One region of the Geobacillus sp. PLS 41 genome, then DNA from elsewhere that is predicted to be linked to it. Evidence: riboswitches for the same ligand, from Rfam matches in the RefSeq annotation. Region 1 holds a riboswitch; each other region holds the start of a gene.

Region 1 (5,868 bases):
GGTACGGGCCGTTTCGGCGCCACGGAGCGGCTCGTATTTTTCTTTCCCTAATTTGATGCACGCCGAGGCGGGAGCATCATACGATATAGCAGGGAGAAGGAGGCGGAACGATGGATCAGCAATTTTTTAAAAACATCGAAAAGAAAACAGGTGTCAATATGAAAGACGTTTTTGAGCTCGCCAACTCGCTGCAAAACGCCAATTTCAGCGATGAAAAAACGGTGCGCCAAGTGGTGAAGCGGGTGGCGCAAATTGCCAACCGGAAAGTGCCAAAAGAACTTGAGGATCAAATCGTCAAGGCGATCGTCCATAACGGCAAGCAAATTGATTTCAATACGATCGCCAATATGCTGAACAACAAAAAGTAAGCAAAAGGGAGCTTGCGTGCGCACAGCTCCCTTTTGCTCTGCTTGGCTCAGGAGAGCGAAACGATGTTCGATGATCCCAAGCCTTGGATCAGTGTAGACGAGGCTGTTCTATGGCCATCATTCGAGCGATTTCACCATCGTGACATGTGGGATGCCGGCGTCCATAAAGACGCCGGAGACGGTCGTATAGCCGAGCTTTTGGTAAAACGGTTCTGCGTGCGTCTGGGCGTTCAGTTTCGCCGTTTTCGCCCCTTTTGTTTTCGCCAGCTGTTCGATCGCTTCCATCACCATCCGTCCGGCGCCGCGGCCGCGGTAGGACGGCAGGACGCAAATGCGCTCGATTTTGCCGACGCCTTCGTCAATGAAACGGAGTCGCCCAGCACCCACCGGTGTTTGGCCATCATACAGGACGAGGTGGAACGAGTCGTCCTCGAATGCGTCGATTTCCTCGTCTTCCGGCACGTTTTGCTCCTCAATGAATACGAGCCGGCGGACGCGCAAGGCGTCTTCGTACAAAGCGCGATCTTGCGTTGTGCCAATCGCAATGTTCATCTCAGACCGTTTCCTTTCCTCCGACGATAAACGTTTCATAGACGGTCCACGAGCCGTTTTCCAGCTGATAGAGAAGATGGAAGCGGTCGACGGTCTCCTCGAAGTGCACATCTTGCAGCTTCAGCTGGCTGTAGACGTCCGCATATTCTGCGCCCGGCAAATCGCGGCCGATCGTAATGTGAGGCACGAACACAAACTCCGGCTTTCCGGCGAACAAGCCGCTGTGCAGTTGTTCATGAAGGCGCTCGAGCACGTCGTTTGGTTCCACCTTCAAATAAATGATGTTGCTTGTCGGGTAAAACGAGCTGAATTTCGTCACTTTGATCGGAATGGGAGGTGTTTCCGCCGCAATGCGGCGCAACTCTTTCGCCATTTTTTTTATTTGCTCCTCATCCGCTTCAAATGGGTATTTCAGCGTAATATGCGGCGGGATGAGGGCGTAATGGCTGTCGTACCGTTTCCGGTACGAGTTGGCGAAGTCCTGAATCCGTTTTGGCGGAAAGATCACAATGCCGTACTTCATTTTGTTTTCCCTCCTTGAACCAGTTCTTTTTCCATGCACAGGAAACGCACGGAATGGATGCGGCGGCTTCGACATCTTTGAAGTTGCTCCGTTTTGTCCTATAATGATAAAACAGCGGCTACGGCCCGGGGTACATCCGGCTGCCAATACGTCCACGCATGGCCGCCTTCGAACTCATGGTACGTATAAGCAAACCGTTTTTCCATAAACAAGTCCCGCGCCATTCGATTCGGGGTGATAAAATCGCGCACATGGCCATCCGTCGTTTTCACCGCTGTTTCCTCTGTGCCAACAGAATGGTAAAGCGAAAGGAGCGATGGATCGCGGAATGAGCGGATGCGCGCCAATACCGAGTCATCGATATAGGGGGACTGCATGGCGATTTTCCCAAATGTATGCGGATACAACAACCCGGCTAGAAGCGACACCGTTCCGCCGAGCGAATCGCCGATCAGCGCCCGGCCTTTGCCCATTTGGTATGTCGGCAGTTCGCGGTCCAAAAACGGGACGAGCTCATGGGCTAAAAAACGAAGGTATGCTTCGTGCTTTCGTCCTTCCGGGTGGTATTTCTCGTAGCGGTCGTTGACGTTCCGATACGGGATGCCGACGACGATCGTCCGGTCGATTGTTCCTTCTTCCATCAGCGTTTCGATGACGGTTTTCATTTTTCCATACATAAAATAATCTTTGCCGTCTTGCGCGATTAATAAAGAATATTTGTAAAGCGGCGAAAAATTGCTTGGCAAGTAGATGAGCAGTTCGATTTCTTCTTGCAGCTCTCCGCTGTACAACTTGCAGTCGCGCATCGTTCCTGTTGCTGTCGCCATGACCATCCTCCATGAAAGCGTAAGTTCATCTGTTATTGTAACATATTTGCGCCCAAAGATGTTAATGAAGGGCTCGAATTTTTCGCGAATTTGCCGAATCGCACCGCTGACAAAAAAATGGCTTGCAAAAACGTGGGGAATGCGTTACATTTTTATTAAATTTAAAAAAATTGAATACGCGTCCCATTCTTATCAAGAGAAGCGGAGGGAACTGGCCCAATGAAGCTTCAGCAACCAGCCGCCCGACGGCCAGGTGCTAAATCCAGCGAATTGAGCATTCAATTCGGCAGATAAGAAGAAGCATGACCCCATGTGTATGGAAAAGTCTTCTTCTTAGAAGACTTTTTTTATTTATTCAAGCGGCCGCTTCCATCAACCGCGAGGCGGTTTCGGACGAAGGCGCTTGGCCGCTGCCCAACGGACAGTGGTGCTTCGTTGGGCATTAAGTGGTCGGCCGTTGATCCATGATGGAATTTTCAGCAGAAGGAGAGAGATGAGATGGAGAAACTGGAGACGTTGTTAGCGCAAATTGGCAACCGGAGCGAAACGGTGACGGGGACGGTCAACCCGCCGGTTTATTTTTCCACCGCCTACCGCCATGCCGGCATCGGAGAGTCGACTGGGTTTGACTACATCCGCACCGGCAACCCCACGCGCAAAATCGTCGAAGAAGCAATCGCGAGACTGGAAGGTGGCGACCAAGGCTATGCGTTCAGCTCCGGCATGGCCGCCATTCAGACGGTGCTCGCCTTGTTTGAGAGCGGAGATGAGTTTCTCGTATCGGCCGACCTTTACGGCGGCACGTACCGCCTGTTTGAGCGCGGCTGGCGCAAGTATGGTCTTGGATTCCATTACGTCGATTTTGCTGATCTCGCTGCGGTGGAAGCGTGTATCACCGAAAAAACGAAAGCGATTTTCCTGGAAACACCGACGAACCCGCTTATGCATGAGACCGATATCCGCGCCGTCTCCGAATTCGCCAAGCGGCATGGGCTTTTGTTGATCGTTGACAACACGTTTTATACACCGGTGCTTCAACGCCCGATCGAACAAGGCGCCGATATTGTCATCCACAGCGCCACGAAATATTTAGGCGGCCATAACGACGTGTTGGCTGGCCTTGTCGTCGCCAAGGGCGAGGAGCTCTGTCAACGCCTGGCCGAGTATCAGAACGCCATCGGCGCGGTTTTGTCGCCGTTTGATTCGTGGCTGTTGATTCGCGGGATGAAAACGCTGGCGCTAAGGATGCGCCAGCATGAAGAAAACGCCAAGCGCATCAGCGCCTTTTTGCGCGAACATGAAGATGTTACAGACGTCTTATATCCAGGAAGAGGCGGGATGCTGTCGTTCCGGATTGCCGATGAAAAGTGGGTGAACGGGTTTTTAAAAAGCTTGCGCCTCATTACGTTCGCGGAAAGCCTGGGCGGAGTCGAAAGCTTTATTACGTACCCAGCGACGCAGACGCATGCGGACATTCCTGAGGAAATCCGCATCCAAAACGGTATTTGCAACCGGCTGCTCCGTTTCTCGGTCGGCATTGAGCACGCTGACGATTTGATCGCCGATTTGGCGCAGGCATTGAAAAACATGAAAGAGGTGTAAGCGATGGAACAGGAATGGGCGTTTTCGACGAAACTGCTCCATAACGAATGGAAAGTCGACCGCGCAACCGGGGCGGTGAGCGTGCCGATCCAGCACGCCTCCACGTTCCATCAGTTCGATTTCGATTCATTCGGCAAATACGACTACAGCCGCTCCAGCAACCCGACGCGCGAGGCGCTTGAGGAAACGATCGCGGCGTTAGAAGGCGGCGTGCGCGGATTCGCCTTCGCTTCTGGCATGGCCGCCATTTCAACGGCGTTTTTGCTTCTCTCAAAAGGCGACCACGTGCTCGTGACCGAAGACGTCTACGGCGGCACGTACCGGATGATTACGGAGGTGCTCGGCCGCTTTGGCATTGACTATACGTTTGTCGATATGACCGATTTAAACGCAGTGGCGGAAAACATCCGGCCGAACACGAAAGTCATTTATATGGAAACGCCGTCCAATCCATTGTTAAAAGTGACCGATATTCAAGGCGTCGTCAAGTTGGCGAAGGCGCATGGCTGTTTGACATTCTTGGATAATACGTTCATGACGCCGGCGTTGCAGCGGCCGCTTGATCTTGGAGTCGATGTCGTCCTTCACAGCGCCACGAAATTTTTAGCCGGCCATAGCGACGTCGTCGCCGGGCTGGCGGTCGTGAAAGACGAGGAATTGGGAAAAGAATTGTACAAACTGCAAAACGCGTTTGGCGCCGTCCTTGGCGTCCAAGATGCGTGGCTTGTGCTGCGGGGATTAAAAACGCTCCACGTTCGGCTGAAGCAGTCGTCTGAATCAGCGGCCGCCATCGCCAAGTATTTGGCTTGTCATCCAAAGGTCGAAGAAGTGTATTATCCGGGGCTGGAGAACCACCCAGGCCATGACATCCAGCGCCATCAGGCGGCCGGGTTTGGCGCTGTGCTGTCGTTCCGTTTAGCCGATGAAGAAGCGGCTCGGACGTTCGTCCGAAACGTCCGCTTGCCGGTGTTTGCTGTCAGCCTTGGGGCGGTCGAGTCAATTTTATCGCACCCAGCGAAAATGTCGCATGCGGCGATGCCAAAAGAAGAGAGGCTCCGGCGCGGCATTACCGACGGCTTGTTGCGGCTGAGCGTCGGGCTGGAAGATGTGAACGATTTGATCGCCGATTTCGAGCAGGCGCTGTCGTTTGTGAAAGAGCGGCCGTCAGTTTCAACGCCATAGCAATCAGCCCGCCAAGCCTTCAAAGCTTGGCGGGCGGGTCAAGATGCCGCTGAGGTTGACAACAGCTTCTCCTCTTGTAAGTGTTTCAAAAAGAGGTCGACGAGTTCGCTGTCCCACTGCGTTCCCTTTCCTTTTCTCAAGATGTCCGCCGCTTGACGAATATCCATGCCTTTTCGGTACGGGCGATCGGAAGTCATGGCGTCAAACGCATCGGCCACGGCGATGATTTTGCCAAACAACGGAATCTCGTCGCCTGCTAAGCCATCCGGATATCCCTTGCCATCGATGCGTTCGTGATGGGAGCGTATGCCGGCTAGAAGCGGTTCGATCGGTTCGATCGGCCTGACTTCCCGCAAAATGGCCTCCCCAAGGGCGGGGTGTTTTTTGATCCGGGCAAATTCATCATCGCTTAGCTTTCCCACTTTAAGCAAAATGGCATCGGGAACGCCGATCTTTCCGATGTCATGCAGTAGAGCGGAACGATACAAGGCATCAAGCTGTTCATTCGGAAGGGAAAGCTTTTCCCCAATCGCGAGTGCGTAACGGGCCACGCGCAGCGAGTGCCCAGCTGTATAAGGATCGCGGGCGTCAAGCGCCGCTGTCAAGACGGTGATGAAACTGTTAAGCAGTTCTTTGTTCGTTCGGTCGCGGCGATGCACAGCATCGATCATATGATTGAATCCGCGAAGCAAATCGGCAAATTCATCAGTATACACATTGTGGGCGACGGGTTTATACGTTTCGTTTTCCGCCCGTTTCATATGACTTAACAGCACACTGACCGGCTCATGGATCTCATCGACCAACAAGCGAG
Region 2 (5,868 bases), 1.6 Mb from region 1:
CCGCCCTTATGAAAAGGACAGCCGTTTTTGCCGCTCCTGCCAAAAGCGGTATGCTTTTCCGTTCCAATAGAAAAACTGCGACGCCGCCCCGCCGGCGCGGACGAGCCGGCGCGCCAGCCGGCGCAGCCCGCGCTGCTTTTTCACCTTGGCATCCGACAAATACAACCCAAGAAGCCCTCGGTGAATAAGGCGGTGAAACTCGCCGTGCGGAAGGGCGCCGACATGGCGGTCGGCCTCTTCGATGAAATGGCAAAGCCGCTCAAGCATCACCGTTTCATTCGGATAGTAAAAGCAAAAGTTTAAATCGCCGCCGTCCCGGTCTTCCTCCTGGTCGATCAAATAGTCGAGCAAAATGTGCAGTCCTTGAATGTACGGAAAATAACCGTCGCGCACTTGTCTCGCCATCTCCGGCGGCAGCGATTCGCCAAACGCATAGGCGACGAGGCAGAAAATGCCGAGCGTCGAACCGGAGCAGGCGGAAAACTCATACCATTCCATCGGCGGCAAGGCGTCTTTGTATTGCGCGAACCATTTCTCCAGCCGCGGCACCCGCTCGCTCGCTTCGACATGTTTATGCACTTGCAAGTCGCAATAATATCCGGCCAATTCATGCAAAAATGGGGCGATCGTCTCATAATGGCGCACCGTCTCGAGCACCTCTTGGCACGTGCGGACGAGCGCCGGCAAATAGCCGCCGTCTTCCTGTTCGCGGCGATGGCGGTAATAGTTCGACGGCTCCGCGCCGATCGTCAAAGCGTCCGGCATCGAATCGTGCAAGGCGCGAAAGTCGAGCGGATCGAGCGAGGTGCTGCGGTCGCACAAATTATCCAAATAATCGCTGATCGTCTGGTAAGCCACGATAAAGCGGATGCAATCCTCCATGTTTTCTCCGGCCAAGAGCGCCAAAATGGAGCCGCCTTCGCAATGGAACGTTTTCGAAGCGATGCTCGCCAAGGCCTGGCGCCGCAATTCCGGGTCGGGAATGCGCTCGGCCTGGCGCCGCCAATAGGCAAGCTCGCGGTGGACAAGCGGAAGCACGTCACGATACACCATTTTCATCAAGGCGATGGGGTTTTTCGGAATGTTCAATCGGCTCACCTCAGGTGCAAACACCATGGTCTCGTCTCCTAGCATTTCCATCTTATCAGCAACCAAAATCGTTTCGCGTCTGAACAGCCTGCGATCTCGTCTTCCAGTATTGCCATCAATGCGGGCGGGGCAAACCATAAAAGGGTTGGCGATGGAATGAAAAAACCGCTCAACAACGGTTCTTCTCACGTTGAGAAGCTTTGTGAAATCGGATCTTCTTTCCCGATCCCAACCACTCATCGGGCGAAACGAAACGTTTTTCACCAATCCCGACCAGGCGCGCTCACTTTCGTTGGCGATTTGGACGCAGCGTTGTACAATACATGGTGAACGATCGATTTTGCAGCAGAAAGGAACGAACGCCCATGATTTACCCATACAAAGGCAAAACGCCGCAAATTGCCGCCTCCGCCTTTATCGCCGACTATGTGACGATCACCGGCGATGTCGTGATCGGCGAAGAGACGAGCATTTGGTTCAATACCGTCATTCGCGGCGATGTGGCGCCAACGGTGATTGGCAACCGGGTCAATATTCAAGATAACTCAATTTTGCATCAAAGTCCAAACAATCCGCTTATCATTGAAGACGGTGTAACAGTCGGCCATCAAGTCATTTTGCACAGCGCCATCGTTCGCAAAAACGCGCTCATCGGCATGGGCTCGATCATTTTGGACCGCGCGGAAATCGGGGAAGGCGCGTTTATCGGCGCCGGCAGTTTAGTGCCGCCGGGCAAAAAAATTCCGCCCAACACGCTCGCCCTCGGCCGGCCGGCGAAAGTCGTCCGCGAACTGACGGAAGACGACATCCGTGAAATGGAGCGCATCCGCCGCGAATATGTCGAGAAAGGGCAGTATTACAAAGCGCTGCAGCAACAGCGGACATCGTGCGCCAACAAAAAAGAGCTGCCGTGATCAGGCAGCTCTTTTTCTTTCATCACTTGTCCGCCAACGCCAGCGCTTGTTCTTTCAACAAGGCGGCTTTGTCGGTGCGCTCCCACGGCAGGTCGATGTCCGTACGCCCAAAATGGCCGTAAGCAGCCGTCTGTTTGTAAATCGGGCGGCGAAGGTCGAGCATTTTGATGATGCCCGCCGGGCGGAGATCGAAGTTGTTGCGCACGACCTCAATCAAAATGTCTTCCGATACTTTGCCGGTGCCGAACGTATCGATCGAAATCGAAACTGGGCGGGCGACGCCGATCGCGTAGGCAAGCTGCACTTCGCATTTGTCGGCCAGTCCTGCCGCGACGATGTTTTTCGCGACATAGCGGGCCGCATACGCCGCCGAGCGGTCGACTTTCGTCGGATCTTTGCCCGAGAACGCGCCGCCGCCGTGGCGGGCGTAGCCGCCGTACGTATCGACGATGATTTTGCGCCCCGTCAACCCAGCATCCCCTTGCGGACCGCCGATGACAAACCGTCCTGTCGGGTTGATGAAATATTTCGTGTTCTCATCAAGCAGCTCTGCGGGCACGACCGGCTTGATGACCTGTTCTTTAATGTCGCGCTCGATTTGCTCTTGCGTAATTTCCGGATGGTGCTGCGCGGAAACGACGATCGTATCGACGCGCACCGGTTTGCCGTTTTCATCGTATTCGATCGTCACTTGCGTTTTCCCGTCCGGCCGCAAGTACGGCAAGACATCCGTTTTGCGCACTTCCGCCAATCGGCGCGCCAAGCGGTGCGCAAGCGAAATCGGCAACGGCATCAATTCTTCCGTCTCATTGCAGGCGAACCCAAACATCAATCCTTGGTCGCCGGCGCCAATCGCTTCAATTTCCTCGTCAGTCATCTGACCTTCGCGCGCCTCAAGCGCCCGGTTCACCCCCATCGCAATGTCCGGCGATTGTTCGTCAATCGACGTCAGCACCGCGCACGTATCGGCGTCAAATCCGTATTTGGCGCGCGTGTAGCCGATCTCCCGGACCGTATCGCGGACGATGCGCGGAATGTCCACGTATGTTGATGTCGTGATTTCCCCGCTCACGAGCACCAGCCCGGTCGTGACGCTCGTTTCGCAGGCGACGCGGGCGTTCGGATCTTTTTCCAAAATGGCATCCAAAATGGCGTCAGAAATTTGGTCGCAAATTTTATCCGGATGTCCTTCCGTCACAGACTCTGAAGTAAACAAGCGGCGTTTGGCTGACATTCGGTTTGTTTCCTCCTCTTGGCATAATGTGGCGACACGGAACTCATTTCCCTTTTTCCCTTCGCAATATAAAAAACCTTTCCTGTAACGGCTGAGGAAAGGTCATGGCAATCGTATTGCTTCCTTTCACTCTTATCGTTCAAGGACTGCGCCTTGCCACAGGTTAGCACCATTTCACACATGTACAGTTGTGACGGTTGCTGGGCTTCATCGGGCCTGTCCCTCCACCGGCTCGGGATAAGAGTATCCGTTCAATGACTTATCTTATCGCAATGGAATCGGCAAAGTCAACTATCAAAATTCATTTTTTATCATTTCCAGCCGAGAAAATTCTTTCCTCAAGGAAATCGACACATTGGGCAAAATAAAGTTTGAAAAACCCACACAATTAGTATGGACTATTAATAAAAATGTGTTATACTATTTTCAAGAGTGATTTCAAAAAGAAGGCAGGTTTTGAATATGGGGATCGCAAACATGACGAATAAGCTTGATGTATTGCTGCAAAAACCGTACGTGCATCATCAACTGTCCGTCGCCGAGCTCGTCGAGAAAGTCCTGCAGCGGAACGAAGGACGGCTGACGCACACCGGAGCCGTCGCGGTCACGACCGGCAAGTACACAGGGCGGTCGCCGAAAGACAAATACATCGTCGAAGAACCGTCAACGAAGCAAACGATCGACTGGGGAGCGGTCAACCAGCCGATGTCTCCGGAGACGTTTGATAAACTGTACGACAAAGTGCTCGACTATTTAATGAAGAAAGATGAACTGTTCGTGTTTAAAGGCTTTGCCGGCGCCGATCCGAAATACCGGCTGCCGATTCAAGTCGTCAACGAATTCGCCTGGCACAACTTGTTCGTCCATCAGCTGTTCATTCGGCCGAACGTCGAAGAGCTCGCCGTGCATGAGCCGCAATTCACCGTCATTTGCGCGCCGAACTTTAAAGCCGACCCGAAAGTCGACGGCACGCGCTCGGAAGCGTTCATCATCATCTCGTTTGAACGGCGCACCGTGTTGATCGGCGGCACCGAGTATGCCGGCGAAATGAAAAAATCGATTTTCTCGGTGATGAACTATTTGCTGCCGGAACAAGGCATCCTGCCGATGCACTGCTCGGCCAACGTCGGCCAGGAAGGCGACGTCGCCCTCTTTTTCGGCTTGTCGGGAACGGGAAAAACGACGCTCTCGACCGACCCGAACCGCCGCTTGATCGGCGATGATGAGCACGGCTGGTCAAACCGCGGCATTTTCAACATCGAAGGCGGCTGCTATGCGAAATGCATCAACCTATCGCGCGAGAAAGAGCCGCAAATTTTTGACGCCATCGGCTTCGGCGCGGTGCTCGAAAACGTCGTCCTCGACGACGCGACGCGGGTGCCGAATTACGACGACGGCACGCTGACGGAAAACACGCGCGCCGCCTACCCGCTTCAGGCGATCAAAAACATCGTCGACCCAAGCGTCGCCGGCCATCCGTCCACGATCGTGTTTTTGACGGCTGATGCGTTCGGCGTCCTGCCGCCAATCAGCAAGCTGACGCGTGAACAGGCGATGTACCATTTCTTAAGCGGCTACACAAGCAAACTCGCCGGCACCGAACGCGGCGTCACCGAACCGGAAGCAACGTTCTCAACGTGCTTTGGCGCACCGTTTTTGCCGCGCCCGGCCGTCGAATACGCGGAAATGCTCGGGCAAAAAATCGCCGAACACAACGTCCGCGTCTTTTTGGTCAACACCGGCTGGACAGGGGGACCGTACGGCGTCGGCAGCCGCATGAAGCTCGCCTACACCCGGGCGATGGTGCAAGCCGCCGTCGAAGGGGAGCTGGACAACGTCGAAACGGTGCAAGACCCGATTTTCGGCCTCGCCATCCCAACCCACGTCCCCGGCGTGCCGGATGACGTCCTGCAGCCGCAAAACACATGGGCTGACAAACAAGCATACGAACAAAAAGCAAAAGAGCTGGCGCAAAAGTTCCGCGCCAACTTCCGAAAGTTCGCCCATATCGACCCGACGATCGAAAAACTCGGCGGACCGCTCGTGTAACAAGAACCCGGCCGGACAGGGAACATCCTGTTCGGCCGGTTTTTCTGTTCTTTCCTCTGCTTTCGTCTCCGACACTGAATCGTTAGACATTTCTGTACGTCGGTCCGTTTCATTCGCCTCAAACAACCAGACTCGAGCAAACGCAATGAGCTTCTGTGTTTTCATTTGCCGCAATGGCCATGAGTTCTGCAAGGAATACGTAATGTCATCAAAAGATGGATGATTAATGAACTTGCGCATTATTTCTAAAGTTTTTACTCCCTGTTTCCCCAAGAATTGTGTTCTTACTTCTATTTCTCCAACTGTTTTCCGCAAATCATTCATATACTTATCACAATTTTTAGTATCATTAAACAAGTGATCAAGATGCATAATTCCTATAGAAACTCCAGCAGCATGATGATATGCTCTGTCTAAAGGCCTTTTGATTTTCAAGATACTCTAAACAGAATAAGGGGGAGGCTTCCATTGCTTCAGTATATCCATTTACCTTTAGCAGATTGTTGAAAATCAACCCGTTTTCCTTCGCTCCATCGTTTTGGGGCGTGGCAAAAAGCCAGTTTCATCAAAGACTGAAGATCT
Region 3 (5,868 bases), 140 kb from region 1:
GCACGGACGTAAAGCCGAGCTTGATGCCAGCGATTGTAAACAGCAGCAAAAACGAAGCGCCGATGATGACATCGGGGCTGACGATCAGCACGTTGTTGAGGGCGAGAAGAGCGTTTTTCGTCCGCTGCCGCTTGACATAGTAAATGGCGAGCGCCCCGATGACCCCGAGTATGGTCGCGACCGCCGCCGACAGCAGCGCGATGACGATTGTATTCAAAACGATGATGAGCAAGCGGTCGTCGGACAGCACGTCGCGGTACCACTTGAGCGTGAACGATTGAAAATCGTGCATCGCCCCGCCGCTGTTGAAGGAATAATACATCAAATACACAATCGGCATATACATCACGGCAAACACGACTAACAAGTACACACGTCCCCACCAATGCGTCCGTTTCATCGGCTTCCCTCTTTCCTTCCGGTTCCTGTCAGGACGACGATGACCGCCATCGCGATCATTAACACAACAGCGATCGTCGCCCCCATTCCCCAATCTTGGGTGACGAGGAAGTGCTGCTCAATGGCCGTGCCGAGCGTAATGACGCGGTTGCCCGCAATGAGGCGCGTAATCATAAACAGCGACAACGCCGGGATGAACACCGCTTGGCAGCCGGCCTTCACCCCGCCAAGCGTGAGCGGGAAGACGACGCGGCGGAACGTCGTCCAAGCCGAAGCGCCCAAATCGCGGGCGGCATCGACAAGCGATGGCGGCAGCTCCTCCAGCGCGTTGAAAATCGGCAGCACCATAAACGGAATAAAAATGTACACAGAGACGAACACAAAGCTGAAATCGGTGAACAACAACTGCCGCGCCCCGAGGCCGATCGCCTGCAAAAAAGCGTTGGCCAGTCCATATGTGCCGAACAGCCCTAAAAACGCATACACCTTCAGCAGCAAATTCACCCACATCGGCAAGATGAGCAACAACAGCCATAACTGCTTGTGCCTCGTCTTCGTCAGCCAATAGGCGGTTGGATAGCCGATCAACAATGACACAAGGGTAATCAAAAACGCGTACCAAAACGAATACGCCATCATTTTCAAATAAATGGGCGTCAACACGTTTTCATAATTCGCCACTGTCCAATGTCCGTCTATATCCAAAAACGATTCATATAATAAAAAGACGATCGGAGCGATGACAAACAACACCAACCAAATGCCATAAGGGATTAAATACCAGTTTCGCCACGCCCGTTCCGTCATGCGCCCTCATCCTCCCTTTCGACTCGCATGACGTGAATCGCTTCCGGTTCAAAACGAAGGCCGACCGTTTCCCCGACTTCGGCCTTTTTCGTCGAATGGACAAGCCATTCGTTGCCGTTTTCGTCATAGCCGCAAATTTCATAATGGACACCGCGGAATAAGAGCGAATCGACGCGGATGACGATCTGCCCGTCTTCCGGCGCCGCGAGCTCCAAATCTTCCGGGCGGATGACGACATCGACCGGTTCGTTTGGCGCGAAGCCGCGGTCAACACACGCAAACTGTTTGCCGGCAAATTCGACGAGGAAATCGTCGATCATGCGCCCTGACAAAATGTTCGATTCGCCAATGAAATCGGCGACGAATCGATTGACAGGCTCGTCGTAAATGTCTTTCGGCGTCCCAAACTGCTGAATTTTTCCTTTATTCAGAACAAAAATGTAATCGGACATCGCCAATGCTTCTTCTTGATCATGCGTGACAAAAATAAACGTAATGCCCAATCGACGTTGGAGCTCACGCAATTCATACTGCATTTCCGTGCGCAATTTCAAATCCAAGGCTGACAGCGGTTCATCCAAGAGCAACACCTCAGGTTCATTGACAATCGCCCGGGCAATGGCGACGCGCTGGCGTTGGCCGCCGGACATCTCTTGAATGCGCCGGCGCTCATAGCCTTCCAAGTTGACAAACCGGAGCGCTTCCCTCACTTTCTCGCGAATGTCGGTTTCTTTCATTTTTTTCACGCGCAAACCAAACGCAACGTTTTCAAACACATCGAGATGAGGGAACAACGCATAGTCTTGAAAAACAGTGTTGACTTGCCGTTTGTTCGGCGGGACGTTTTGAATCGGCTTTCCATGGAAATAAATCGTTCCTTGCGTCGGTTCGATAAACCCGGCAATCAGCCGCAAAATCGTCGTCTTCCCGCACCCCGACGGCCCAAGCAGCGTATAAAACTTCCCGCGCTCCATCGCAAAACTCACATCATCCAATACGACCGTGCCGTCGTATTCCTTCGTCACTCGCTCGAAGCGGATGATCTCTTCCCCGTTCACTTCCAGCCCCCCGTCTTCTTCATCTCCATCATTCCTAATTAGAACATAGAGACAATGAAAGTGCAATGACAAAACGATCGTTGAACGGTCTTCCCACCCATGCCAATGCTTAAGAAGCGAAAAATGGTCGATGATGCAATTGATAAGGCAACATACCGCCCGTTTTCCTCTCTTACAAGACATAATCAAGGTATTGAAAAATAAATCCAATTAAAAATCTAATATTTTTGCCTCTATCGGCTCAAACGTTTCTATGTGAACATGGTAAAAACCAATTTTTTCTATTATAATATATCTATGAATTCTGTTAGGGAGGAATGAAATTGAAAAGCATCAAACCCGGCCGCGGTCCGTCGATGCAAGGACTCTTCGGCAGCATCGCCGCTGTGTTGTTCGGCATCTTTTGGATGGTGATGGCATTCTCCATCACCGCGGACTCGCCGTTTCCCGCCGCCCGCTTTTTTCCGTTTTTCGGCCTTGTCGTCATCGCCATCGGCGTATTTCAAGCGTTTTACCATTACAAAAATGCGACGGGAAAACAACGCATGTCCTTATTGGACATTGTCGACAGCGAGGAAGAGCCCGACCCGCTGAACGTCCGATTTGGAAGCCATAAACAGCCAAACAAGCATTGCCCTCATTGCGGCGGGCATGTGCAGCACAATTTCCAATTTTGCCCCCAATGTGGAAAAGAGCTTCTCCGTTGATCCGAGAAATTCTTTTTTGAAATTTCCTCGCTTCACCGTATTGAATAATTTCGAAAAATACATTAAATTATATAGTAATCATCAAAACGCTGCCGCACAATTGCATACGGACATTCTTATCAAGAGAGGGGGAGGGACTGGCCCGGTGAACCCTCAGCAACCTGGCCGCGGCCAAGGTGCTAAATCCAGACAGGCGGAAGCCTGGAAGATAAGAAGAAGCGAATGAAAAGTCTTCTTCTTATAGAAGGCTTTTTTCTTTTACTACGGAGAAACGGGGGAATCGAACGTGGGATTGCTGGATAAGTTGAAAGAGCGCATTCTCATCGCCGACGGGGCGATGGGAACGCTTTTATATTCGCACGGCATTGACCGTTGTTTTGAAGAATTGAATCTATCCAATCCAGATGAAATCGTCCATATTCATGAAGCGTATATCGCCGCGGGCGCCGACGTCATTCAGACGAATACATACGGCGCCAACTATGTGAAACTCGCGCGCTACGGCTTGCAAGACGAGGTGCCGGCGATCAATCGCGCCGCTGTAAGACTGGCGAAGCAAGCAGCCAATGGGCGGGCGTACGTGCTCGGGACGATCGGGGGGCTGCGCACGTTAAACAAAAGCGTCGTCACGCTCGAAGAAGTGAAACGGACGTTTCGCGAGCAGCTGTTTGTCCTGCTGGCTGAAGGAGTCGACGGCGTGCTGCTCGAGACGTATTACGATTTGGAAGAGTTGGAGACGGTGCTTGCCATCGCGCGCAAAGAGACGGACTTGCCGATTATCGCCCATGTGTCGCTCCATGAAGTCGGCGTTTTGCAAGACGGCACGCCGCTCGCGGACGCCCTTGCCCGCCTAGAGGCGCTCGGGGCCGATGTCGTCGGACTGAACTGTCGTCTCGGTCCATATCATATGCTTCGGTCGCTCGAGGAAGTGCCGCTGCCGAAGCAGGCATTTTTGTCGGCGTATCCGAACGCGAGCCTCCCGGATTACCGCGACGGCCGGCTTGTCTATGAAACGAACGCGGAATATTTTGAAGAGGCGGCCAAAGCGTTCCGCGATCAAGGGGTGCGCTTGATCGGCGGGTGCTGCGGCACGACGCCGAAACATATTGAGGCAATGGCAAAGGCGCTCGCCGACCGGACGCCGGTGACGGAAAAAACGGTGAAGCGGCGCACGGCATCTGTATCGGTGCAAGCCGATCGGCCCGCGCCGACTCCGCTTCCCGAGCTCGCCCGCACGCGCCGCTCGGTCATTGTCGAACTCGATCCGCCGAAGCAACTCGGCATTGACAAGTTTCTCGCTGGGGCGAAAGCGCTCCATGACGCCGGCATCGACGCGCTGACGTTAGCTGACAACTCACTTGCCACGCCGCGCATCAGCAACGCCGCCGTCGCCACGATCGTGAAAGAGCGGCTCGGCGTCCGCCCGCTCGTGCATATTACGTGCCGCGACCGCAATTTGATCGGCTTGCAGTCGCATTTGATGGGGTTGCATACGCTCGGCATCACCGACGTGCTCGCCATTACCGGCGACCCGTCGAAAATCGGCGACTTCCCAGGAGCAACGTCGGTGTATGATTTATCATCGTTCGATTTGATCCGCTTGATCCGCCAGTTTAACGAAGGGCTGTCGTACTCGGGCAAACCGCTTGGGCAAAAAACGAACTTCTCGATCGGCGCTGCGTTCAACCCGAACGTCCGCCATTTGGATAAAGCAGTTGAGCGAATGGAGAAAAAAATTCAATGCGGCGCCCACTATTTCTTGACCCAGCCGATTTACTCGGAAGAGAAAATCGTTGAAGTGCACGAAGCGACCAAGCATCTTGACACGCCGATTTACATCGGCATTATGCCACTTGTGAGCGCGCGCAACGCCGACTTTTTGCATCATGAAGTGCCGGGCATTACGCTCTCTGACGAGATTCGCGCCCGCATGGCGGCGTGCGGCGGCGACCCGGTGCAAGCAGCCAAGGAAGGCATCGCTATCGCCAAATCGCTCATTGACGCTGCGTTTGATTTGTTTAACGGCATTTATTTGATCACGCCGTTCTTGCGCTACGACATGACGGTCGAGCTTGTCCGCTACATTCATGAAAAAGAAGCGGCCGCCAAAGAAAGGAAGGTTGTTCATGGCTAACGTCACCTTAGAACAGCAACTGCAAAGAAAAATTCTTGTCATCGATGGCGCCATGGGCACGATGATCCAAAGCGCCAACCTATCGGCCGCCGACTTTGGCGGCGAGGCGTATGAAGGGTGCAACGAATATTTGACCCTCACCGCCCCGCATGTCATCCGCCGCATTCATGAAGCGTACCTAGAAGCCGGTGCTGATATCATTGAAACGAACACGTTCGGAGCGACACGCATCGTGCTTGACGAATATGGCCTCGGTCATTTGGCGCTTGAGCTGAACATCGAAGCGGCCAAACTCGCCAAACAAACGGCTGAGTCGTTCTCCACCCCGGACTGGCCGCGCTTTGTCGCCGGTTCGATGGGGCCGACGACGAAAACGTTGTCGGTGACCGGCGGCGCAACGTTTGAAGAACTCGTCGCCGCCTACGAAGAACAAGCGCGCGGACTGCTCTTAGGAGGCGTCGACCTTCTCCTACTCGAGACGTGCCAAGATACGCTGAATGTCAAAGCCGGTTTTCTCGGCATTTCGAAGGCGTTTGAAGCGGTCGGCCGCCGCGTGCCGCTCATGATTTCCGGCACGATCGAACCGATGGGCACGACGCTCGCCGGGCAGGCGATCGATGCGTTTTTCATCTCGGTGCGCCATATGAAGCCGATCGCCGTCGGCTTAAACTGCGCAACCGGTCCGGAGTTTATGACCGACCATTTGCGCACGCTCGCCTCGCTCGCTGACACGGCGGTCAGCTGCTACCCGAACGCCGGTCTG

Evidence for each region. A riboswitch is a leader RNA that binds a small molecule or an ion and turns the genes downstream of it on or off. The one in region 1 is predicted to bind S-adenosylmethionine.
Region 2: another riboswitch for S-adenosylmethionine. It lies ahead of metK (methionine adenosyltransferase); the one in region 1 lies ahead of ACVX3G_RS15930 (methionine biosynthesis PLP-dependent protein).
Region 3: another riboswitch for S-adenosylmethionine. It lies ahead of ACVX3G_RS16660 (bifunctional homocysteine S-methyltransferase/methylenetetrahydrofolate reductase); the one in region 1 lies ahead of ACVX3G_RS15930 (methionine biosynthesis PLP-dependent protein).

What each region holds. Positions count from the first base shown of each region.
Region 1 is NZ_CM151395.1:3,188,241-3,194,108, reverse strand. Features, by position in the region: gene spoVIF (sporulation-specific transcription regulator SpoVIF) at 111-368, shown strand; gene ACVX3G_RS15945 (GNAT family N-acetyltransferase) at 486-920, opposite strand; gene ACVX3G_RS15940 (YjcG family protein) at 922-1,443, opposite strand; gene ACVX3G_RS15935 (alpha/beta hydrolase) at 1,542-2,270, opposite strand; SAM riboswitch class I at 2,457-2,567, shown strand; gene ACVX3G_RS15930 (methionine biosynthesis PLP-dependent protein) at 2,769-3,872, shown strand; gene metC (cystathionine beta-lyase) at 3,876-5,054, shown strand; gene ACVX3G_RS15920 (HD-GYP domain-containing protein) at 5,093-5,868, opposite strand, start outside.
Region 2 is NZ_CM151395.1:1,228,275-1,234,142, reverse strand. Features, by position in the region: gene ACVX3G_RS06145 (tetraprenyl-beta-curcumene synthase family protein) at 7-1,116, opposite strand; gene ACVX3G_RS06140 (gamma carbonic anhydrase) at 1,455-2,003, shown strand; gene metK (methionine adenosyltransferase) at 2,026-3,237, opposite strand; SAM riboswitch class I at 3,367-3,481, opposite strand; gene pckA (phosphoenolpyruvate carboxykinase (ATP)) at 3,700-5,286, shown strand.
Region 3 is NZ_CM151395.1:3,327,095-3,332,962, forward strand. Features, by position in the region: gene ACVX3G_RS16640 (ABC transporter permease) at 1-400, opposite strand, end outside; gene ACVX3G_RS16645 (ABC transporter permease) at 397-1,206, opposite strand; gene ACVX3G_RS16650 (ABC transporter ATP-binding protein) at 1,203-2,264, opposite strand; gene ACVX3G_RS16655 (DUF7577 domain-containing protein) at 2,588-2,971, shown strand; SAM riboswitch class I at 3,085-3,186, shown strand; gene ACVX3G_RS16660 (bifunctional homocysteine S-methyltransferase/methylenetetrahydrofolate reductase) at 3,258-5,105, shown strand; gene metH (methionine synthase) at 5,098-5,868, shown strand, end outside.